One region of the Streptosporangium sp. NPDC002721 genome, then DNA from elsewhere that is predicted to be linked to it. Evidence: riboswitches for the same ligand, from Rfam matches in the RefSeq annotation. Region 1 holds a riboswitch; each other region holds the start of a gene.
What was found. Region 1 has a riboswitch for cobalamin ahead of ACFYWM_RS41540 (ABC transporter substrate-binding protein). Riboswitches for the same ligand answer to the same signal wherever they lie in the genome.

Region 1 (7,760 bases):
CCCCCACCAGGGCCAGGCACCTGCCCTGGCGTACCTCGAAACTCGCGTCGTTCACCGCCCGCACCGTCGCGCCGGGGACGCGGAAGCCGACGTTCAGGTCCCGGACCCGTAGCCGTCCCTGGTCGGTCACAGTTCCAGCTCCGATCTCCAGCGGGGGGTGTGGCGGTCGCGCCAGCGCTGGGCCAGCACCGACACCGCCAGCGTGGGTACGAGGATGAACAGGCCCGGCAGCAGGCTCGACCACCAGTCCCCGGTGAGCAGCGACCGCTGCCCGTCATTGATCATGTTGCCGAGCGAGGCCAGGTGCGGCGGGAGTCCCAGGCCGAGGAAGCTCAGCGCGGTCTCGTGCCAGATCGCGTGCGGCACCATCAGCACCGTCGCCAGCACCAGGTGGGGAAGGAGGTGCGGCAGCAGGTGGCGGCGGATGACGCGTGTTCTGCTCGCCCCTCCGGAGATCGCCGCCTCCACGAACGGGCGCGAGCGCAGCGAGAGCACCTCGGAGCGGACGATCCGCGCCGCCGTCGTCCAGTGCGTCACGCCCACCGAGACCACCACCGCGGCGGCGCTCGGCGCGAACAGCGCGACGATGAAGATGCCGAACAGCAGGTGCGGCAGGGCGTTGAACCCGTCCACCACCCGCATGAGGACGCGGTCGGCCGCTCCCCCCAGGCTGCCCGCCGCCAGGCCCATGAGCCCGCCGATCACCATGCTGACCAGCGCGGCCACCAGCCCGACGAGGAAGGAGACGCGCAGGCCGTAGATCGACCTGATCAGCACGTCCCGCCCGACCTCGTCGGTGCCGAGGAGGTGGGAGAAGGAGGGGGGCTGCCCGGCCGAGCGCAGGTCCACCAGGCTCTGGTCAAGCTGCACGAAGGGCGGCACCAGGAGCACTGCCAGTGCCAGCACCACCAGGGTGCCGGCCGCGAGTCTCACCGGCATTCAGCCCACCTCCCGCGTCAGCGGTCGTCGAAACGGCATCCGGCCCACCCTTGGCGTTCGCGATCGTCGAAACGGCATTCAGCCCACCCCCAGCGTTCGCACCCGCGGGTCGGCGACGGTGTAGGCGATGTCGGCCAGCAGGTTGCCGGCCAGCACCGCCGCCGTACCCAGCAGCGTGAGCGCCGCCAGCAGCGGGAAGTCCATGGCCAGCGCCGCCTGTACGGAGGCCGCGGCGACCCCCGGCCAGGAGAAGACCGTCTCGACCAGGATCGCGCCGGTGACCAGTTCCGGGATGCGGGCGCCGAGCAGGGTGAGGAAGGGCAGCAGCGCCGACCGCAGCGCGTGCCGTACGACCACGGTCCGCTCGCGCAGGCCGCGGGCCCGGGCGCCGATCACGAAGTCCTCCCGCAGCACCCCGATGACCGACTCGCGCACGTAGAGCACCAGCCACGACGACTGGGAGACGGCGAGCACCGTGACCGGCAGGATCATGTGCCGCGCCACGTCGAGGGGTTCGACCGTGGTCGACGCCGGGTCGGTCAGGCCGCCCGCGGGCAGCCAGCCCAGTTGGACCGCGAAGACCCAGACGGCGAGCAGTCCCAGCCAGAACACCGGGGCGGCCTCGTTGGCGAACGCGCCACCGGTGATCACCCGGTCCAGCCAGGAGTCACGCCGCCAGGCGGCGACGGTTCCCACCACCAGGCTGCCGGCGAGCATCAGCACCAGCGCCGACCCGGTGGCCAGCAGCGTCCAGCCGAGCCGCTCGCCGATGACCTCGGCGACCGGCCGGTGCAGGGAGCGCGACTCGCCCAGCTCGCCACTGGCCAGGTTGCCGAACCAGGTGGCGAACTGCTCGACGACCGGCCGGTCCAGGCCCCAGTTCTGCCTGATCGACTCGGCCACCTCCGGCGAGGTGACCAGCGCGCGCTCGCCGAGGTACTGCCTGACCGGATCGAACGGGGACGCCTGGGCCAGCGCGAACATGCCGATCGTGACGATCACCAGCAGTGGTACGGCGAAGGCCGCCCGCCAGGCGACCATCTTCAGTACCGCCCTCACGCGACCGGCTTCCAGGTGTGGATGCCGGCGAACAGGCCCCCGGTGGCGTGCTCGTGCGCGTCCACGCCCGGCACGATGCCCTCGTACCTGCCGCGGACCACGTACACGTGCTTGAGGAAGACCAGGTACGAGAAGACCTCGTCGTCCCTGACGATCTTCTGGAAGCCGGTGTAGGCCCGTTCGCGCTCCGCCTTGTCGCCCGCGGCCCTGCCCTGCTCCAGCAGCCTGTCGACCTCGGGGTTGTCGTAACGGCCCGGGTTGAGGAAGCCCTGGCCCTTGAAGTCGGAGTGGAACAGCTCGTAGTTGACGTAGTCGGGGTCGTACGGGCTGCCGAACCCCATGACCGCCGCGTCCTCGCCCAGCCGCGCCTCGATGGCGTCCCAGTCCAGGCCCGCCGGCTCGACCAGCAGCCCGATCCTCTTGGCGTCGGAGGCGGCGGCGAGGGCGAGTTCCTTGCGCAGCGAGTCGCCCGCCGGATACATCAGGGTGAACTGAGCCTTCTTCCCGTCCTTCTCCCTGATGCCGTCCTCACCCGGGATCCAGCCCGCCTCGTCGAGCAGCTTTCCGGCCGCCACGGGGTCGGCGGCGCCGCCGGTCACCTCGGGGTTGTGCCATCCGGTGTCGGGCGAGATCGGCCCGTAGGCGGGGGTGCCCGCGCCGGCGAGGATCGTGTCGGCCATCGCCTGCCGGTCCAGGGCCAGGCTGAACGCCCTGCGCACGGCCCGGTCGCCGGTCACCGGCTGAGTCATCGGGAACATGACCGCGCGGTAGTCGGCGCTCGGCACGTCGTACACGGTCAGGCCCGCCTGTCCCCGCAGGCCGGTGGCGGCCTTCGGCGGGAGCACGGTGGCGTCGAAGTCGCCCGCCCGGATCCGGGTCGCGCGCACGTTGTCGTCGGGCGCGAAGGCGAGCACCAGCCTGGGAATCGCCGGGGCGCCGCCCCAGTACTCCTTGTCGGCCTCCAGCACGATCTTGTCGCCGGGTGTCCAGGAGACGAACCGGTAGGGGCCGCTGCCGACCGGCCTGGTCTTCTCCAGCGTGCCCTTGGGCACGATGCCGAGTGTGGTGCGCTGCACCAGCGGCGCGTAGGGGTGCTTGAGCCTGAACACCACGGTCCGCGCGTCGGGAGCCGCCACGTCCTCGATCGCCGAGTAGTCGCTCCTGATCGTGGAGTTGTTGGCGGGATCGAGCAGCGCCTCGTAGGTGTACTCCACGTCCTGGCTGGTCAGCGGTTTGCCGTCGTGGAACTTCAGCCCTTCCCTCAGGGTGAAGGTGACGCTCTTCCCGTCCTCGGCTACGACGGGCTCGTCGGCGGCGAGCGCGGGCCTGAGCGTCAGGTCGGGGGCCCGGCTCATCAGCCCGTCGAAGATCAGCGAACCGCCGTCGGGGGAGAACCCGAGCACCGGGCTCAGGTTGTCGAACTCCGAGCTCAGGCCGATGACGAACGTGTCGTCCGGCGCGGTGGCCGGGCCCCGGGGCGCGGAGCAGGCCGTGACCGCGAGGGCGAGGGCGGCGCACAGCGTGGCGTACTTCTGGAGAAGCTGAGTCACATGGGAACTTCTATCACTTGCAAATACCTTGCAATAGTCCGGGTGGCCCTTCCCGCGCCGCCCTACCGGGATGGGGGCCCGCGTCACGCGGGACGGCGAACGTGGTGACGGCGAACGTGGTGACGGTGAACGTGGTGACGGTGAACGTGGTGACGGCGAACACGATGACGGCGAACACGGTGACGGGCCCGAGGGCCGGTCGGGTGATTTGTCGCATCCTGTGTAATGATGACGAGCGAAAAGGCGAGCGCGGAACGAGGAAGCCGGTGTGAATCCGGCGCGGTCCCGCCACTGTGATCGGCGAGCGAATCCCGAACAAGCCACTGCCCGGAGGACGGGTGGGAAGGCCGGGACGAGCCTCGACCCGAGAGCCAGGAGACTCACGCGGTCGCCTCCTCGATGGAACTGGGGCGGATCTCCCCGGAGAGGACGGCGTGCCGGTTATGCCCATGGGACCGATCGGCCCGGTGCTGTTGTCTCGCACGGCACCCGAACACGCCCGAACTCCCTCACCGCCCCTCACGACGCGTTCCGGTGTGACACCGGTTCCCGCCGACGACTCGTCGGCCCCTTTGTGAGAGGACCCATACATGACGACGGGCAGACGCTCGCTGTCCCTGCTGCTCGCGCTCGCCTCGGCCGCCCTGGTCTCCGGCTGCGGTACGGCCGCCGTCGGGACAGGCGCCGGCACCTCCGCCGCTCCGGCGGCCTCCGCCGTGGCGGGCTTCCCGGTCACGGTGGCCAACTGCGGCGTGAGCACCACCTACGAACGGCCACCCGGGCGCGCGGTGTCGCTGAACCAGCACGCGACCGAGGTCATGCTGGCGCTCGGGCTGGAGAAGTCCATGATCGGCACGGGCTACCTCGACGACCGGATCCTGCCGGAGTACCGGGCCGCCTATGACCGGATCGAGGTGCTGTCCAAGGAGTACCCGTCCTACGAGGCACTGCTGGCGGCCGAGCCCGACTTCGTCTACGCGGGTTTCTCCAGCGCCTTCGACGACAAGGAGGGACGCGGCCGGGCCGCCCTGACCGGGGCCGGGATCGACTCGCACCTGAACGTCGAGGAGTGCCCGTCCGGGCCGGTGACCATGGCCATGGTGGACGAGGAGGTCCGTACCGTCGCCAAGATCTTCGGCGTGCCGGACCGGGCCGAGGAGCAGGTGCGGAGGTTCCACGCGACCCTGGACGCCGTCGGGGAGAAGCTCGCGGGAGCGACCCCGGTCAAGCTGTTCGTCTACGACAGCGGCGACAAGACCGCGTTCACCGCGGGCGGCGCGGGCGTCGGCAACGAGATCATCAAGCGGGCCGGTGGGGTGAACCTGTTCGCCGACGTGGCCAAGGCGTGGGGGGACGTGTCGTTCGAGCAGGTGGCCGAGCGCGCCCCCGAGGTGATCGTCATCTACGACTACGGCGACCGGTCCGCGGCGGAGAAGGAGAGGTTCCTGCTCGCCAACCCGGCACTCAAGGACGTACCCGCGATCAGGAACAGGCGGTTCGCGGTGCTCCCCCTGTCGTCGACGGTGCTCGGCGTCCGGGCGCCGTCCGGGGTGGAGTCCCTGGCCCGCCAGATCCACCCCGGCCGCTTCAAATGACCGACGCGACTGACATGACTGACGCGACCGACGCGACCAAGGCGACCGGCGCGACCGAGGCCGCCCGGACCGCCGGGGCGGCGGAAGCGACCGGGACAGCCGGGACAACCGGGATAAAAGGGACGGAACCGGCCTTCGGTGCCGTCCCGCGCCGTCGCCCCGGCCCTCCCCTGCCGCTCACCCTCGCCCTGCTCGCCCTGCTGGCCGCGGCGACGGTGACCCTCGGGGTGGCCGTCGGCTCGATCGGCCTGCCGGCCGGCCAGGTCTGGGGAATCCTGCTGCACCGGATCCACCCGGCCCTGGCCGGGCAGACCTGGACGGCGGTCCGCGAGACGATCGTGATGGACGTGCGGCTGCCCCGGGTGCTGCTGTGCGGGGTGGTCGGAGCCGGCCTGTCGGTGTGCGGCATGGCGCTGCAGGCGCTGGTCCGCAACCCGCTGGCCGACCCGATGCTCCTGGGGGTGTCCTCGGGGGCGAGCGTCGGCGCGGTGGCCGTCGTGGTGTTCGACGTGACCCTGTTCGGGGTCTTCTCCCTGCCGCTGGCGGCGTTCTGCGGGGCCCTGGCCGCGCTGGTCGCGGTCTACTTCCTGGCCAGGTCGGGCGGGCGGATGACGACGGTACGGCTGGTGCTGGCGGGCGTGGCGACGGCCGAGGTGCTCTCGGCGGTGGCGAGCTTCCTGATCGTGACGTCCAACGACCCGCACAAGACACAGTCGGCGCTGCGCTGGATGCTCGGCGGGCTGGCCGGCACCACCTGGACGACGGTGTGGATTCCCGCCGCCGCCGTCCTGGCCGGGACGGCGGTCCTGCTCGGCGTCTCGCGCCCGCTCAACCTGCTGCTGGCCGGTGAGGAGGCCGCCGCGTCCCTCGGGCTCGACGTGCACCGGTTCCGGGCCGCGCTGTTCGTCCTCGTCGCGATGATGATCGGCACGATCGTCGCGGTGAGCGGCTCGATCGGGTTCGTCGGGCTGATCATGCCGCACGTGGTGCGGCTGCTCCTGGGCGCCGACCACCGGCGCGCGCTGCCCGCGGCCGCGCTGCTCGGCGCCGCGTTCCTGATCGTCGCGGATCTGGCCGCCCGCACGCTCATCAGCCCCGAGGAGATCCCGGTCGGGATCCTGACCGCCCTGGTCGGCGGCCCGTTCTTCCTGTGGCTCATGCGACGGAGGGCTCGATGAGAGCGAAGGGATTCACGGAGGCGGGGGCGCTGTCCGCCGAGGACGTGTCCGTGGTCGCCGGCGGCAGGTCCCTGGTTCGCCGGGTCAGCCTGGACGTGGCGCCGGGCGAGGTGATGGGGCTCGCCGGCCCCAACGGCGCGGGCAAGTCGACCCTGCTGCGCACGTTCTACCGGACGCTGCGTCCCACGTCGGGGCGGGTGCTGCTGGACGGCGACGACGTGTGGCGGCTGCCCGGCAGGCAGGTGGCGCGCAGGCTCGCCGCCGTGCTCCAGGAGAGCGCGGGAGACTTCGAGCTCAGCGTGTACGACGTGGTGGCGATGGGCCGTACCCCGCACAAGCGGGCGTTCGACGGCGACGACGCCGGTGACCGGGCCGTCATCGTGGACGCGCTGGAGCAGCTGGAGGTCGCCTCCCTGGCGTACGCGCCGTTCGACCGCCTGTCGGGCGGGGAGAAGCAGCGGGTCCTCATCGCCCGCGCGCTCGCCCAGCGCTGCGGGACGATGGTGCTGGACGAGCCGACCAACCACCTCGACCCGCGCCACCAGCTCGACGCGCTCCGTCTCGTCCGCTCCCTGGGCGTCACCGCGATCATCGCGCTGCACGACCTCAACCTGGCCGCGGCCTTCTGCGACCGCATCTGCGTGATGGGCTCCGGCGCGGTGGTCGCCCTGGGCACGCCCGGGGAGGTGCTGACCCCGGCGCTGCTCGCCGAGGTCTACCGCGTCGAGGCCGAGGTGACCGCGCGCCCGGACACCGGCGTCCCGCAGGTGACCCTGCTCACCGGGGCGTGGAACGGCGAGAGGGGGCCCCGCTGACCTGACCCCCGCCTCCCGCCTCCCGTACCGGAACACCGTGAGAGCGTTCCGGCTCTCACCGGCTCACCGGACCCGTCCGTGATCTTGGTTTGGGCAGGTGGGTGGTAGAGTCGTCCCATGAGCCCGGAAGATCTCGCCAATCTCGCGCACCTACGCCGGGCGCGGGATCTGATCGACCGGGAGTACGCCCGGCCGCTCGACGTGCCGACGATGGCCCGCCGCGCGCTCATGTCCCCGGCGCACTTCTCGCGACGCTTCCGGGCGGCCTACGGCGAGACGCCGTACAGCTATCTGATGACCCGCCGGATCGAGCGGGCGATGGCGCTGCTGCGCGGGGGGATGAGCGTGACCGACGCGTGCATGGCGGTCGGCTGTACGTCGCTCGGCTCGTTCAGCTCGCGGTTCACCGAGATCGTCGGGGAGACGCCGAGCGCGTACCGCGGCCGGGAGCACCACGCCGTGGCGGCGATGCCCGCCTGCGTGGCGAAGGTGCGGACCCGCCCGACGAGAAACCCGCCGAGCAGGATCCGAGAAGCGGGCCGCACCACCGCCGCCTAACGTTGACGACATGAACATCGCACTCCGCTACGCCCACATCACCGTCAACGACCTGGACGAGTCGCT
Region 2 (7,760 bases), on a different contig from region 1:
TTGCCAGATCCGAGAAGTGGCCCCGGTACCCAAGCATGTGCGACCAATGCCGCAGCGGGAGCAGCCGGTATTGAGGCAGGCGGTTCAGGGCGAAGCAGGTCAAGATCATGCGTCGGGCGTGTTCGGTCACATCCAGCCGGGCGATGTCCCGAGCGTCACGGATGCGTCGGTCCACCGTCCCCGCCGACTCGGCGCCCTTGGTCGCGTACTTGGCCACGTACGACGCCACCCGCTGGTCACTCACGCCGTCCAGGTCGGTGGAGAGGTAGACCGGTCGCACGTCGAGTTGGTCACCCCAGCGCAGCAGGACCGGGGGAGGAGCGTCCGGCGATTGCTTGGAGGCCGGGACGACGACCTGTGCGGCGGCTTGCCGGATCGCGGTGTCCAGCAGCGGGACGGTTGCCCAGTCCGGGGGAGGTGAGGCGGGACCGTTGGGGCCGTCGAGGCGGATCACCGCGTGGAAGTGGACCAGGCCGCGCGCTTGGTACTCGGCGACCTTGGCATACGACAGGCGCAGCACCTCACGCAGGTGAGCACGAGGCACGCCGAGCTGCCGAGCCAGGACGGCGGGGAGTGTCTGGGTGAAGCGGCGCCACAGCTCTCCCGCGTGAGCGTTCCACAAGACCGCGCCCTGGTAGTCATAACAGTCCACGCAGAGCGGCTGCCCCACCTGCGGGTCATCGCGGTCGTGACGCTTGCCGCAGCCCTCATACCGGCCATGGGGGCAGGTGGGGGAGTCGCGCCGGGGACGGCAGGGCAGGGTCTTGCCGTCCTTGCTCGTGCGGTGAGCGTGGACCGCGCCGAAGGAGGGAGCGGTGAAGGTGGCGAACACACGGGGATGCCCGCCCACATCTTCGGGGACGCCCTTGCCGCCGCGCAGGCCGGAGATGATGAGGTGATAGGTGTCGTCCTTGTAGACCGCCGAGCAGGCCGGGCACCGGGAGGCGCGACGGTTGCCGCAGGCCGTGAGCAGGAACCCGGTCGGTTCGTCGGCCGTTCGGTAGACGTCGAGGATCTCACCGGTCGCGCCGTCGAAGGTCAGGCGTTCACCGTGCAGGCGGACCGGTTGGGCACAGCCGCCCGTGGCGTAGACCATGCGTTGCCAGCGGGTGAAGTCGGGCATGGCCGCGCGTTGCAGGGCGGCCAGGATGTCAGGGGCGAAGGAGGGGCCGGGTTCACACGGCCCCCCTCTCGGCTTCGAGGGGCGGGGGTTCGGCGCGGGTCGGCCCGTCGGCCAGCTCGATGCCGTGGATGGCGGCGATGCGCCGCCATTTCTCGGGTGACCACCGAGGCGACTCGGCGATCTTGCGCTTGGACCACTCCCGTACAAGCGCGGCGTGCGGTACCAGTTCGGGAGGTACCAAAGGACTCCTTTCTCTCTGCGGAGTTCCCACGCCATTTCGGGAAAAGGCAGGTGCCATCGGCAGGCATGCGGAAAAGACATGACTGCGGAGGAACGGCACTCGTCAGCGAGATTGATGGAGTGTCGAGGTCGCGCGACGGTGAACCAGTGAGCGCTGCCTGTAGTGCTGGCCTGCCGCTGGCCGGGTCCCCCCAGCGGAACGGCTCTCGTCTTCGTGGTGCCCGGTGGCGTACTGCGCTCGAATGTGTCGCGTCTGGTCTCTCGCTGCTTCCCGAAAGACGGGGGAAATTATCTATGGTCATTTTGCCACGGTGGCCGGGAAATTATGCGTGCGGGAATTTCCGCCGGGACGTCTTCCGAGTCGTCCCCTGTCGTCCGGTGGCGTCCGGCTGCGTACGGCTGCATCTGATCGTCAGGGCCAACAAGTAAGGGAGCTGTCACCTGTCGGTCAGGTGCTCAGCTCCCTTGAGGGTCGAGGACGTCCCAGGACGTCTACTCCATCCACACCGGTTCGAGGAGGTCGGGATTGAAGGTGGCCCGCCCCTTGCCCGCCGGGTGCACGATCACCGCGTGCAGCATCTCTCGGACGTGCGCCCGCTTCCGGGACAGCGGTAGCCCGCCCTCCGCTTCCGGGAGGTACCAGCGCCGCCGGATCTCCTTGATGTCGGTGACCATGCTCGCCCGCTGGCGTTCCGCCCTTCCCATGATCTTGTTCTTCTCCGCGCGCAGCCGGGCGATGTCGCTTTCCAGGTCGGCGGCGTTGCGGAAGTAGAGGTTGTTGGAGATGTTCCGTGCCCGCCACTGCCGGGTCAGTTCCTCCAGTTGCTCCTCTACGTCGGTGAGTTCTTCCTCCCTCGTCCACAGGGGAGCGTCGTCCACGTCCGTGTACTGGGCGAGTTCCATCTGGCCGAGCACGAGTTCCGAGATGGCGAAGTCGACCAGGTCCCCGCGCCGCGCGACTCCACCGCAGCCGCCCACGTCCTGACCGGGACAGAAGTAGATGTGTCGCTTGCCGTCCTTCGTCTTCTTGGTTCTCAGCGGCACGTTGCACACGCCCCCGCCCGCGACGGGACGACCGCAGCGCAGCACACCGGTCAGCAGGTAGCGGTGCTCCCGGTAGTCGAGGGGGAGAGGAGCACCCACGGCGCCACCTCGCTTGACGGTGTGTCCCTTGCGGCTGTCGAGGATGTCCCGCACGGCCAGCCACTCCGCAGCTCCCGGTAGCCACACATGCGCGACCTGGCCAGTGCGGTCTGAGCGCGTTTGCCGGTCGTTGCCCCGGGAGTCTTGATACCTCGTGGTGATCCGTGCTTTCCGGGGAGTCGGGTGGTGGCTCTGCTGGGGGGTGGGGGCGGGTTATGCTCGTTGCGCGGTTGGTTCTTCCGGTGTCGTGTTGGTGTCGGGAGTCGTAAGAGGGAACCCGGTGTGATTCCGGGACTGCCCCGCAGCGGTGAGTGGGAACGAACGCCGTCATCGGCACTGGGTGCGTGTCATCTGGGAAGCGACGGTCAGTAGGAGTTGTGTGTGATGCCCGCGAGTCCGAAGACCTGCCAGCCGCCCGTGTGCCGTCCGGTGCGCGGTGATCCGTGGCCTCGTGGGAGGGCCTGGGATGCGTCTTTCCCGTGCGTTCCTTCCGCGTGGCCGTGGGGCGGCATGGCATGAGCCGAGGGAAGGACGCCATGAGCAAGGTCACCACGACCGTTTTGGGGTATCCCCGTATCGGGGGCCGTCGCGAGTTGAAGCGGGCGACGGAGGATTACTGGGCCGGGCGGGTTGACGCCGCCGGCCTTCAGGAGACGGCGGCCGGTCTGCGGGAGCGGGCGTGGCGGGAGCTGTCGGGGGCGGGGCTGGACGCGGTGCCGTCCAACACCTTCTCCCTGTATGACCACGTGCTGGATGCGATCGCGCTGGTGGGCGCGGTTCCCGAGCGGTTCGCCGGGGCGGCCGATCCGTACTTCGCGATGGCGCGGGGCGCCGAGGGGGTGGCGCCGCTGGAGATGACCAAGTGGTTCGACACCAACTACCACTACCTGGTTCCAGAATTGGGACCCGACACCCGGTTCCGGCTCGACTGGAGCAAGCCGCTGGCCGAGTACGCCGAGGCGCGGCGGCTGGGCGTCGAGACCCGGCCGGTGCTGGTCGGGCCGCTGTCGTTCCTGCTGCTGGGCAAGTCCACCGTGCCCGGCTTCGCGCCGCTGCGGCTGCTGGACGGCCTGCTGGAGACCTACGCCGAGCTGCTGGAACGGATGGCCGCGGCGGGGGTGGCCGAGGTGCAGCTGGACGAGCCGGTGCTGGCCGCCGACCGTACGGAGGAGGAGCTGGCCGCGCTGCGCCGGGCCTACGCGCGGCTGGGCGAGCTCAGCAGCCGCCCCCGGCTGCTGGTGGCCACCTACTTCGGTGAGATCGGGCCCGCGCTGGAGATCCTGGCCCGCGGCCCGGTCGAGGCCGTCGGCCTGGACTTCGTCTCGGCACCCGGCAACCTGGAGGCGCTGGCCGCCGTCGGGGGGCTGCCCGGCAAGACCCTCGTCGCCGGGGTCGTCGACGGCCGCAACGTCTGGCGTACCGACACCGCGAAGGCGCTGTCGACCTGCGCGGCGCTGCTCGGGCTGAGCGACCGGCTGGTGGTGAGCACCTCCTGCTCGCTGCTGCACGTCCCGCTCGACCTGGACGCCGAGACCTCGCTGGACCCGCGGCTGCGCGAGCGGCTCGCCTTCGCCAGGCAGAAGGTCGCCGAGGTCGTACGGATCGGCAGGGCGCTGAACGGCGAGGAGGTCGTCGCGGGAGAGAGCGTCGCGGAGCGGTTCCTCAACCCCCGGGTGCGGGCCAGGCTGGACGCCCTGGGCGAGGGCACCCCGCGCGCGCCGCACGCCGAACGGCTCGCCGTGCAGAACGCCGACCTGGGCCTGCCGCCGCTGGCCACCACCACCATCGGCTCCTTCCCGCAGACCGGCGAGGTGCGCCAGGCCCGCGCCGCCATGCGCTCGGGCGAGATCGACAAGGCCGGGTACGAGCGCAGGATGGAGGCCGAGATCGACCGCGTCATCGCGCTGCAGGAGGACATCGGCCTGGACGTGCTGGTGCACGGCGAGCCCGAGCGCAACGACATGGTCCAGTACTTCGCGGAGACGCTGGAGGGCTACGCCGCCACCGAGCACGGCTGGGTGCAGTCGTACGGCAGCCGCTACGTCCGCCCGCCGATCCTGTTCGGCGACGTCTCCCGTCCGGAGCCGATGACGGTGCGCTGGGCCTCCTACGCGCAGTCGCGGACGAAGAAGCCGGTCAAGGGCATGCTGACCGGCCCGGTGACCATGCTGGCCTGGTCCTTCGTCCGCGACGACCAGCCGCTGGGCGAGACCGCCAGGCAGGTGGCGCTCGCCCTGCGCGACGAGACCCGCGACCTGGAGGCGGCGGGCGTCAGGATCATCCAGGTCGACGAGCCCGCGCTGCGCGAGCTGCTGCCGCTGCGGCGGGCCGACCGCGAGGCCTACCTGGAGTGGGCGGTCGCCGCGTTCCGGCTCGCCACCGGCGGGGTCGCCGACAGTACGCAGATCCACACCCACATGTGCTACTCGGAGTTCGGGGAGATCATCGGCGCGATCGGCGACCTGGACGCCGACGTGACCAGCGTCGAGGCGGCCCGCTCCCGGATGGAACTCCTGGACGACCTGCGCGCCTTCGGCTACACGCGCGGCATCGGGCCCGGCGTATGGGACATCCACTCGCCCAGGGTGCCCTCGGCCGGTGAGATCGAGGACGCCCTGCGCACGGCCGTGGCCTCGGTGGATCCGGCGCTGCTCTGGGTCAACCCCGACTGCGGCCTGAAGACCCGCGGCTATCCGGAGACGGAGGCCAGCCTCAGGAACATGGTGGAGGCGGCCCTGCGCGTCCGGGCGGAAACGGTCCAGTGATCTAGAGGTCTGGCGGTCATCGTGTCCGAGGGGGTGTGACCCGTCCGGGTCACACCCCCTCTCGCCGCCCTGTCATGCCCGGACGCCCGTTGTTCCCGGGGTCCGGCCGGAGGTCGTCACGCCTGACTTGCTCCCGAATCTTTCATGACTCGAATATTTACTGTTAGGAAACTTTCTTTTATATTCGAGTCACCCCCCAGCGAAGGAGCAGGATATGCGCAGAACGGTCACCTTCCTCGCGATGGCGATCATCGCCGTCGCCTCGACCGTGTTCGTCGCGTCACCGGCCAACGCGCACGGCTACATCTCGTCGCCGCCGAGCCGTCAGGCCATGTGCGCCCAGGGCCGGGTCACCGGCTGCGGTGACATCATCTACGAGCCCCAGAGCGTGGAAGGTCCCAAGGGCCTGAAGAACTGCCACGGCAACGTCGGCCGGTTCTCGCAGCTCAGCAACGAGAGCAAGGGCTGGCCGGCGACGAGCGTGGGCAACTCGGTCACCTTCAACTGGGTGCTGACCGCCCGCCACGCCACCAGCACGTGGGAGTACTTCATCGGCAACACCCGGATCGCGGTGTTCAACGACGGCGGCAGGCAGCCCGGCGCCACCGTCTCGCACAACGTGAACCTGGGTAACAGGACCGGCCGCCTGAAGGTGCTCGCCGTCTGGAACATCGCCGACACCGCCAATGCCTTCTACTCCTGCGTCGACCTGCAGCGCTGACCGGAAATCCGGCAGGTCTGATCGGGGATCCGGCAGGTCCGACCGAAAATCCGGCGGGTCTGGCCGGGGATCCGGCGGGTCTGGCCGGGGATCCGGCAGGTCCGACCGGAAATCCGGCGGGTCTGGCCGGGGATCCGGCGGGTTTGATTGACCGGGCCTGATCGGCCGGGTCCGGTCGTTCCGGTCTGATCACTTCGGTCTGACCGCCTCGGTCCGACCGTTCCTGTCCGGTCGCCCCTGCCGGATCGGGTGGCTCCGATCCGGCAGGGGCGAAGCGAGACGAGACAAGGCGATCCGAACCGCTTCCGCGCCCTCCGTGGCCCGACGGCCTTTTGTGCCGTCTCCGGCCCGGCGGGCGCGGGGGCGGTTTCGTCGTTCTCCGGCCTTCCTTCGCCCGGCTCCCGGACGGTTCGCGAGGTCGCCGAGGGTGATCGTGGCGTCACGGGAAAGGATCTCTCTTGAATGAGGGATGGAATGGCGAGGGGAGATGCCATGGACATAGCAGCTCAAAGTGTGCAACACGGCTTTTCGCATGCGCTTTAATTGCCAAAACATCGGTGATTCAACTCAAGGGCAATGGGGAACAGATATCGTGCGTCCAGGGTCCCGGCGCCCGTCGGGGCAGGGGTCGGCACTGTAGAGGTGGTCGGTGGCTCGTCGCACAAAAAGAATCCCCGATGTCGCCACGGCGATTCTGGTGGTTTTTGGAATTCTGGTCGGACTTCCGGTGCGAATTGTCGAGGAATATCTCCCGGATACGGTCGTCGAGCACAGGATCGAATGGGTGGTTGTTTTCGGGTTAACCGCCTCCCTCGTCGTCCTGCTGACATGGGTGACGCCCAGACTGAGGGAGTCGCGCACGCGTGGCGGGCTCTTCCTGGTGCCGCACAGGCAGCCGGGATGGGTCAGGAGGACCGAGCTGGACGACGTGGTCTCCACGCTGACGATGAGGGCCTCGGGCACGGTCGGGCTGACCACCGGTCTCGCCGGGGCGGGCGGGTTCGGCAAGACCTCCCTGGCCCTGGAGGCGTGTCACAGCGACGAGGTGCGGAAACGGTTCGGCGGCGGCGTCGTATGGGTCACCGTGGGCCGCGACCGCGCCGGTGCCGACATCGCGGCGCTCGCCAACGACGTCACGGAGGCCGTGCTGGGCGTCCGGCCGGACTTCTCCAGTCCCGAGCAGGCCGGTCACCGGATGGCCGAGGCGCTGGCGGAGCGGGGCCGCGTGCTGCTCGTGGTCGACGACGTGTGGAGCCTCAAGCAGCTGCGCCCCTTCCTGTCGGCGGCCGCGAGGTCCCGGGTGCTGGTGACGACCCGGCTGCCCCGGGCGCTGCCCCCGAAGGCGATCGCGATGATCGTCGATGAGATGGCGCCGCGGGTGGCCGTCCAGGTGCTGAGCCGGGGGCTGCCGCCGATGGCCCCCGGGGTCGTCAGCGACCTGGTGGGCCTGACGGGGAGATGGCCGCTGCTGCTCTCCCTCGTGAACGCGCGGCTGCGCGACGAGCACGGCACGGGGACGAACGCCGACGTCGCCGCGCGCCGGGCGGTCGAGCGGCTCGGCCGGACCGTACCCGCCATCCTGGACGTCACCGTCGCCTCCCAGCGGGAGAGCGCGGTGCTCGCCACCGTCGAGCTCGGCCTTGAGGCCCTCGGCGCGTTCGACCGCGCCCGCTTCCTGGAGCTGGGCGTCTTCCCCGAGGACGTCGAGATACCGGCCGCGGTCGTCGAGCTGCTCTGGCGCGGCACCGCGGGGCTCACCTCCAAGCAG
Region 3 (7,760 bases), on a different contig from region 1:
ACCCTTCGGGGCGCCTGGTATTAAAGGGCGAAATATGGCCTCTAACGAGGATTCGTCATGCTCGAATCCCTCTGACGGGCCGGAGTTCGTTGGAGTGATCGTTGCACCCGGCGGTCGCACTGTGGAATACGCGCGGAATACGCCCGGTCACTTGAGCTCGACGGCACCGCCGGTTCGAAACCCGGGTCTCGGCCCTGCCCGCGATGGAGTGTGACGGTCCCGAAGAGGGCACGGACATTGTCAGATCCTGATCCTCGGCAGGCGGCACCCGGCTCTCCGAGACCGCCGGCCGTCTGATGGCGGTCGCCCACGGCGAGTGTCGCCGAGAGCCTGGCCGCCCTTCACCCGAGGCGGGAGTCCAGCGTTCTCACGCCGTTCTCGTGCGAGATCCCGCGGAACAGTTCACGGGCCTCCTCCCAGACGGCTCTGGCCGTACGGTGGTCGCCGGCGGCGGCGTGGGCGTCGCCGAGGGCGCGGAGCGTCCGCGCCAGGTAGGGGATCGAGCCGCGGGTCCGCCACACCCGGACCGAGCGTTCGAGGGTGGCGACGGCGGCGGGCAGGTCTCCTTCGGCCAGGTTCAACTGCCCGAGCACGCTGAGCGCGTCGGCGAGATAATGGCCGAAGTTGCCGTCCTCGCTGTGGGCCAGCGTAAGTTCGGCGGTCGCCCTGGCCCGCTCGTCCCCGACCGCGGCGAACAGTTTCGAGAGGTAGAGCAGCGAGAACGTCTCCAGATAGCGGTAGTTCAACCGCCGTGCCATTCCCAAGGAGCTCTCCAGCAGTTCCTGGCCGCCCGTGATGTCACCGCAGAACGATTTCGCCGCACCGAGGAACTGGGTGATCGTCGTGGTGTAGTGAGCGTTGCCGAGCGCCTCGGCGACCTTCGTCGCCTGCTCCAGGACCTTGAGCGCCCCTTGAGGGTCGTCCTCGCCGTAGATGATCGCCATCACGTGGTAGGCCCGCGCCTGGCCGCCGAGGTAGTTCGCGTCGGCGGCCGTCCGCAGAGCGTGCTCCGCCAGGGCGAGCGCTTGTGCACCACCGTTTCCGTCGGCCGTCATGCTCCAGGCCAGGGTCGCCAGGGCGTCGGCCATTCCGACCGGATCGTCCAGCATGGTGAACAGATCGAGGAGCTGCGAAGCGCCGGTCCGCATCCGTGTCATCGCCGGTCCGGGACCCGCCGGTGAGCTCCAGGTGGTGACCTCCAGGAGGCCGCGCATCAGCACGGCCTCGCCGCGCTTGTCGCTGGCCTCCCGGCAGAGCGCGAGCGCCTGCTCGTGCATGCGCTGCCAGCCGTCGTACAAGCCACGCACGTTGAGGTACGTCTCGGTGGACCCCGCGAGATCCCATGCGAGCTGGGTCAGGCGCGCCTCGCACGCCTGGGCGACCCCCGCCATCAGCGCGGCGTGCTCCGCGCCGAACCAGGCCATCGGATCGGCCAGCAGCGGGCCGGAAACCGCCGCCGGCAGCCGCCAGCGCGGAGCAGAGCTGTGCATGAGCGCGTAGCAGGGGCCCTGGACGTGCTCCGCCGCGACCTCCGCCAGCGCCAGCCACGCCCCCAGGGCCCGCCCGAGCGCGGCCCGGCGCTCGGACTCGGAATCCTCGCGCTGCGCCCGCTCACGCGCGTACAACCGGATCAGGTCGTGGAACCGATACCTGAGCCCGCCCGTCTCGTCCGTCCCGGTTAGGTTCAGCAGATGAGCGTCGATCAGGGTTTCGATCTCGTGTTCCGCCTGCCGTACCGGCACGTCCAGGAGGGCCGCCATCGCCCAGGGGGCGAAATCGGGCGCGTCGAGCAGTCCGGCCAGCCGGAAGGCCCGCTGCGCACCCGCGGGAAGCGTCCGGTAGCTCATCTCGAATCCCGCGCGGATGTCGAGGTCGCCCGCCACGAGTTCGTCCAGCCGGTGCCGTTCCTCCCCAAGGACACCGGCGAGGTGGGACAGACTCCACTGCCTTCTGCCGAGGAGCCTGGCCGCCGAGATGCGGACCGCCAGCGGAACCCGGCCGCACAGCCGGGTGATCTCCAGAGCCGCGTCCGGGTCGTCCTGGACGCGTTCGTCCCCGACGATCCTTCTCAGCAGGTCCATCGCCTGGGCCGACGGCAGGACGTCGAGTTCCAGCAGGTTCGTGCCCTCGAGACCGACCAGCCGGACACGTCCGGTGAGGAGCACGGCCGTGCCGGGGGCCCCGGGCAGGAGCGGCCGTACCTGCTCCTCTCCGGCGACATTGTCGAGCAGGATGAGTATTCTGCGTCCGGCCAGGCAGCTCCGGAAGAACGCCACGCGTTCTTCCAGGGATTCGGGTATGCCGGTGGCGCTGATGCCCAGTGCGAACAGGAACCGGCTGAGCACGTCCTCCGGGCGGGCAGGGTCGGCGGAGGCACCGCGCAGGTCCGCGTAGAGCTGGCCGTCGGGGAAGCGGCCCGCGATCCGGTGCGCGACGTGTACGGCGAGCGTGGTCTTGCCCAGGCCCCCCAGGCCCGCGATGCTGGCCATGGCGACGGTGCCCGGCCGCGGCTTGGTGAGGACGTCGGTGAGTTCTGCCACCTCGCCGTCCCTGCCCGTGAAATCCGCGATGTCCGGCGGCAACTCGGCGGGGGTGGGGGCCGCTTGAGGTTCAGGCGTCGAGGCCGTGGCAGGGACGGGACGGTCGGCGGACAGGGCACGCATGTGCTCGCTCGGCTCGACGCCCGGTTCGTCCGACAGGCGCGCAGGAGTGTCACGGTGGGCCGGCCTGTACGGGCCCGGCCCCACAGGGGCGCCCGTGATCGTCGCCATGACGCGAGGAACGAGGTCGAGTGAGGGGTCCTGAGTGAGGATTCTCTGATGCATGTCGCGCAGCTCTTCGGCCGGGTCCAGACCGGTCTCCTCGATCAGGGTCTTGCGGGCACGCGCGTATTCGGCGAGCGCGTCCGCCCGCCGGCCACAGCGGTACAGAGCCAGCATCAGCTGCGCGCGCAGCCGCTCCCGCAGCGGATACTCGTTGGTGAGCGCGGTCAGCTCGCCCAACAGCCCGGCGTGGCGTCCCAGCCTCAGGTCCACGGCGATCCGCGACTGCAAGACCGACAGGCGGACCTCGTCCAGCCGCGTGGCCTCCGCGGCCAGCATCGGGACATCGGTCATGCCGACGAACGCGGGCCCGCGCCAGAGACTCAGCGCCTCGTGCAGGCGGTGAGTCGCTTCCTCCGGTTCACCGGCAGCCTCCACCGCCTGCCCTGAGCCGGCCAGGTTCTCGAACCTCGCCGCATCCAGCTCGTCCCGGACCACCGGCACCAGATAGCCGGAGCCGTGCCGCACGACGCGAGCCGGGTCGCCCAGGTGCCGCCGGAGCCGGTGGACGTAGGTCTGCATGTTCTTGGTGGCGCTCTTCGGAGGGGTGTTCCCCCACAGTGCCGAAGCCAGTTGATCTTCCGAAACAGGATTACCCGCTCGGCACAGCAGAACCGCCAGCAGCACCCGCGCCTTGGGCGTGCCGAGATCGAGCTGCTCACCCTCTTGCCACACCGTCAGCGGACCTAGTATCCCGAACTTCATCGCGCCCCCTTGACTGGAGGCACTGTAAACCTGGACGGCCTGTTCCGGTGATCCACTTGGTGACGAAACGATTGCGAACTCTTCCCGCCCGGGCCGGATTCCAGAGCATGACCAGCCGGCTGCCGAACCGTGTCATGACCCCGTTCCGCCAGGTCTGCCACGTAGGCGGCCCTAAGCAGAGGGGAAGGAAGGTGCGCCAGGGGTGTGCGGCTCTCGACATGACTGATTCCCGTCGGAGACACAACGCTGGTAATCAGGGTGATGGTGGTCGCTTCGGCAGGATGGGGCAGGCCGAGGAGATCGCCTGTGCTGCCGGCTTGTCACTGGCGGGATCCCCGGCCGGCTGGTCGGTCTGCTGGAGGGGGGCGGTGTTTGGCATGTGTTCGTGGTGCGGTTGGTTCTTCCGGTGTCGTTTTCGGTGTCGGGAGTCGTAAGAGGGAACCCGGTGTGAGTCCGGGACTGCCCCGCAGCGGTGAGTGGGAACGAACGCCGTCATCGGCACTGGGTGTGTGTCACCTGGGAAGCGACGGTCAGTAGGGATTGTGTGTGATGCCCGCGTATCGGGGGCCGTCGCGAGTTGAAGCGGGCGACGGAGGATTACTGGGCCGGGCGCGTCGATGCCGCCGGCTTGCAGGAGGCGGCCGCGGGGTTGCGGCAAGGGGTGTGGCGGGAACTGTCGGAGGCGGGGCTGGACGCGGTGCCGTCCGACACGTTTTCCCTGTACGACCACGTTTTGGACACCGTCGCCCTGGTGGGTGCGGTGCCGGAGCGGTTCGCCGGGGTGGCCGATCCGTACTTCGCGATGGCGCGGGGCGCAGAGGGGGTGGCGCCGCTGGAGATGACCAAGTGGTTCGACACCAACTATCACTAGTTCGACCGCAAAGGCAACTATTCGTTGGAGGGCGCTCAGTGTAGCGGCTCATTGAGGTGATCAATACTCTGAGCTGCCAGGACGTCTGGGCAACCGGCCATGTAGGTCCCTGAGTTACATGATCGAGATCGCGTTAGCGGGTCGATCCGCGAGGATTTTCGTTACTTGGTTCAAGGCAGTCCGTCTGCGGCGGCCTGCGCGCGTCGGGCGGTCGCTAGCCGCGCTGCGGCTCTCCGGCCGGGGGCGCGGCCAGCGCCGCTCACGCGCCGGGCCGCCACGACGAACAACGTGAACCGATCGAAGGTCGTCACGGGTACGGTCTGCTGCGAAACGCACCCGCGCAGCCAGCGGAGGCTGGATCACACTTTCAGCGGAGGTGCTCAGGTCCTAAGGTGATCACCGCGCTTCGGGCGGATCAGTGGGATGACAGGGGGGAATCTGATCATCTTGCCCGCCATCGACCCGGACAGGCCCAGTAGACCGGCTTCCCCTACGCGATGGGTCGACAGCGTGCGAGGTGATCAGAAGAACGGTGTTTGATTGGACGCGCCCTTGCAAAAACGTGCTTTTGTCTTAACTTCCATGGAGCAGTGGCGTTATGCTGTGCGAGTTAATGTCAGAATTATATATGTTTGAGTCTTGGCGGGTTCAGTCATTAGAGCCTTTTCTACTTTTGACTCTAGGGGTTCGCCATGCGCCTCGTAATTCTCAAACGAGTCAATTTTTAGAACGGTATTTGCCCACTTTGTCGACTTCATGTGAATCCAGAGGTGGCCGCTACCTGAGGTTTTCCAGCCAATCCCTTGCAGCTGATTGCGCGCCTTATTGCGTGCTGCCTCGTAGTCGACAGCTCCAAGATCAACCAGTAAAAAATCGTCCACCTGGGTAGTGTCTTCCCAGGTGCCACTCGTTGTAGTGTGTGCGATTACCTTGCCGATAGCCCGCACTTCGGCTACAGTGGCTGGGTCTACCTTCAGAGTTGTATGTAATAGGCCGCAACCTGAAATAACAAGTGTCGCGCATAGAATGGTTGTTGTAAATATTCTTAATGTGCTCATGCGCTTCGGTTTGATAGCGTTGATCGTAGCCATAGGGAAATCTCCATTGCCTAGGTGATTACCGTGATCGCACTAGGCTGTAGTCGGATATTTTCGACTGGGCCCAATGGTGTTACATCACCGAGGGTAGCGCCACCTGGAGAACCGTAGTGAACTTCAGTGGTTTTCTGCGAACCGCTTCGTAGGTGTTCGTGCTGACGGTTCAACCTCGATCACACTCTGATTGCTTCGGGATGAAGAGGCCACAGGTTCATCTGCATCATTAGAGCGTCAGTGCTCCGCGCCGTCGTCCGGCGCGGCACGCCCGTCCGCGCCGGACGGACATCGGGGCCGGGCATGCGGCCTGGAGGCCGGTCCCGTCCCGCGCCCGCCCGGTGCGGACGGCCGGACCCCGCCGCACCAGTCCGCCCGCCGTACCGAACACCGCGCCGACCGTGAACGCGCTGCCGCCCGCTCCGACCACCGGCCCAACCGCTACGCGGCCCCTACGGGGTCCTTCGGATCGCGTCGGCCGCTCCGCTCGTATCCATCAGAAACGCCCGAATGGTAGGAGTGACACCTCTGCTGCCCCGCTTCCGATGCGCGGGCCTGACGGCCCTGTGCTTCGGGTCGGGTTGCCACCGGATGACATGGTCACCAACAGCGAGAGTGACCTACCCGAGCCGCCATCACGTGTCCCTGGCCTGCCGTAGCCGGTCCAACGCCTCGTTGACCAGGCGACCGAGGTTTCCCAGCTCGTGCACCATCCGGTGACGTTCCTTGTCCTCCCAAGCCTTGATGGCCGCCCCAAGGTTTCCCGACTTACCGGCACTGATGATGATCTCTTGGCCGTTGACGCGCTTCGTGGCCGCATCGCCCAGGATGACCCAGCCGTACACGGTCACGTCTCCCGAACGGCCAGGATCAGGTCAACGACCTTTTCCGGCTGTTCCTGCCTGACGGTCTGAAGGTCGGCGCCGTTGCGGATGGACACCAGGTAGCAGCCTGAGCGTGGACCCATGGTCACCGTGGCTACGCGCCAGCCCTGCGGACCCTTCACGGTCAACTCCGGCGGGTGTCGCTCCATCCACGACCGAAGCGGAGGCTGGTCGGGCCAGGGCGCCGCCCTGTTGGCGAACAGCCCCAGGCTGATCGTGTGATGGCGGTGAGCACGGATTCCCCGCTCGGTGAGAAGCCGCTGAACCACGGCCAGCGCCTTGTCTTGGCTCTCCACTGTCGCCTCGTCAACGGCGGGTGGGACGGCTCTACAGTTGTCCATGGGTCGCACCTCCAGTGTGCGATCAAGGAACCCGTACGGCGTGACCGCGCCTGGGGGTTCCGCTTTTTCGCGGTCCTCCCATGACAGCGCCCCACCAGCACGTGGAGATAGGGCGGGACAGGGGAGACCAGGGGAGAGAAGAGGAGTAACAGGCTCAGCTGAAGGGGAATAGGGGAGACTGAGGGAGAGACGCAGACCCCTATCTCCAGAGGTAACGCGATGCGCGACGTTCCAGCTTGGGCGCGACGGCTACGCGCCGAACGGCGTAACTGGCTGTGGACTCAGCGGGAAATGGCCCGAGCGTTGACCGATCTGGCCGACGAACGCACGCGTAGCCGTATGCCGGGACGGGATTCCGTCACCCGCATGATCAAAGACTGGGAAGCGGGCAGGCATAAGCCGAGGGATCCATACCGGCTGCTTTATTGTCGCGCTTTCGACCTGGACGAGAATGAACTGTTCGGCGCGGAAAGCACGTCACGCACTGAGCCGGAGGATGATGTGTTACGCAGAGAATTTCTCGGTGCGTCCGTGGCGACTGTGGGAATTGCCGCTATTCCAGTACCGTTTGAGAGTCTTCCTCAGGGGCGACGTGTCAATGATGAGCTTGTCGTTTCGCTTCGCAAGCGCATCGCACGTCTACGTCGAATCGACGATTATCTAGGTGGCGCCGAAACCTATCCTCTCTATGCTGCCGAGCTTGAGAGAACGAGCACACTCGTCAACGAGGCCAGTTATACGGAGAAGACGGGCAGAGCGCTTCTAAGCGTAGTCAGCGAGCAAGCACAGCAGGCAGGATGGGCTGCCTTCGACGCAGGATGGGCCAAGAGGGCGAGGCAGCTTTTCAAGAAAAGCCTGTCGGCCGCCACCGATGCCGGGGACACCGCCCTTCTTGCCAACTCGCTGGCATTCTTGGCTTATCAGAAAGTGAGTTACGGCTCTCCGGGAATTCGGGAAGCGGATGCTTCGTGCCGGGTTGCGGAGCGAGGGACTCCCCCTGCGGTCAGGGCACTCCTACTGGAGCGGGCGGCATGGGCGTATGCATC

Region 2: linked by a shared signal. The riboswitch ahead of metE (5-methyltetrahydropteroyltriglutamate--homocysteine S-methyltransferase) and the one ahead of ACFYWM_RS41540 (ABC transporter substrate-binding protein) in region 1 are both predicted to bind cobalamin.
Region 3: linked by a shared signal. The riboswitch ahead of ACFYWM_RS40110 (hypothetical protein) and the one ahead of ACFYWM_RS41540 (ABC transporter substrate-binding protein) in region 1 are both predicted to bind cobalamin.

The regions. Positions count from the first base shown of each region.
Region 1 covers NZ_JBIAQI010000047.1:2,888-10,647, reverse strand. The annotation lists gene ACFYWM_RS41565 (ABC transporter ATP-binding protein) at 1-130, opposite strand, end outside; gene ACFYWM_RS41560 (ABC transporter permease) at 127-939, opposite strand; gene ACFYWM_RS41555 (ABC transporter permease) at 1,018-1,998, opposite strand; gene ACFYWM_RS41550 (ABC transporter substrate-binding protein) at 1,995-3,548, opposite strand; gene ACFYWM_RS41545 (hypothetical protein) at 3,562-3,765, opposite strand; cobalamin riboswitch at 3,752-3,951, shown strand; gene ACFYWM_RS41540 (ABC transporter substrate-binding protein) at 4,139-5,143, shown strand; gene ACFYWM_RS41535 (FecCD family ABC transporter permease) at 5,158-6,321, shown strand; gene ACFYWM_RS41530 (ABC transporter ATP-binding protein) at 6,318-7,136, shown strand; gene ACFYWM_RS41525 (helix-turn-helix transcriptional regulator) at 7,254-7,694, shown strand; gene ACFYWM_RS41520 (VOC family protein) at 7,705-7,760, shown strand, end outside.
Region 2 covers NZ_JBIAQI010000046.1:48,754-56,513, reverse strand. The annotation lists gene ACFYWM_RS41505 (replication initiator) at 1-1,123, opposite strand, end outside; gene ACFYWM_RS41500 (hypothetical protein) at 1,176-1,364, opposite strand; gene ACFYWM_RS41495 (zinc ribbon domain-containing protein) at 1,856-2,506, opposite strand; cobalamin riboswitch at 2,741-2,933, shown strand; gene metE (5-methyltetrahydropteroyltriglutamate--homocysteine S-methyltransferase) at 3,043-5,271, shown strand; gene ACFYWM_RS41485 (lytic polysaccharide monooxygenase) at 5,486-5,992, shown strand; partial or broken gene ACFYWM_RS41480 (NB-ARC domain-containing protein) at 6,825-7,760, shown strand, end outside.
Region 3 covers NZ_JBIAQI010000042.1:5,667-13,426, reverse strand. The annotation lists gene ACFYWM_RS40115 (BTAD domain-containing putative transcriptional regulator) at 342-3,527, opposite strand; cobalamin riboswitch at 3,926-4,118, shown strand; gene ACFYWM_RS40110 (hypothetical protein) at 4,087-4,398, shown strand; gene ACFYWM_RS40105 (hypothetical protein) at 4,995-5,489, opposite strand; gene ACFYWM_RS40100 (hypothetical protein) at 6,125-6,334, opposite strand; gene ACFYWM_RS40095 (hypothetical protein) at 6,337-6,714, opposite strand; gene ACFYWM_RS40090 (hypothetical protein) at 7,081-7,760, shown strand, end outside.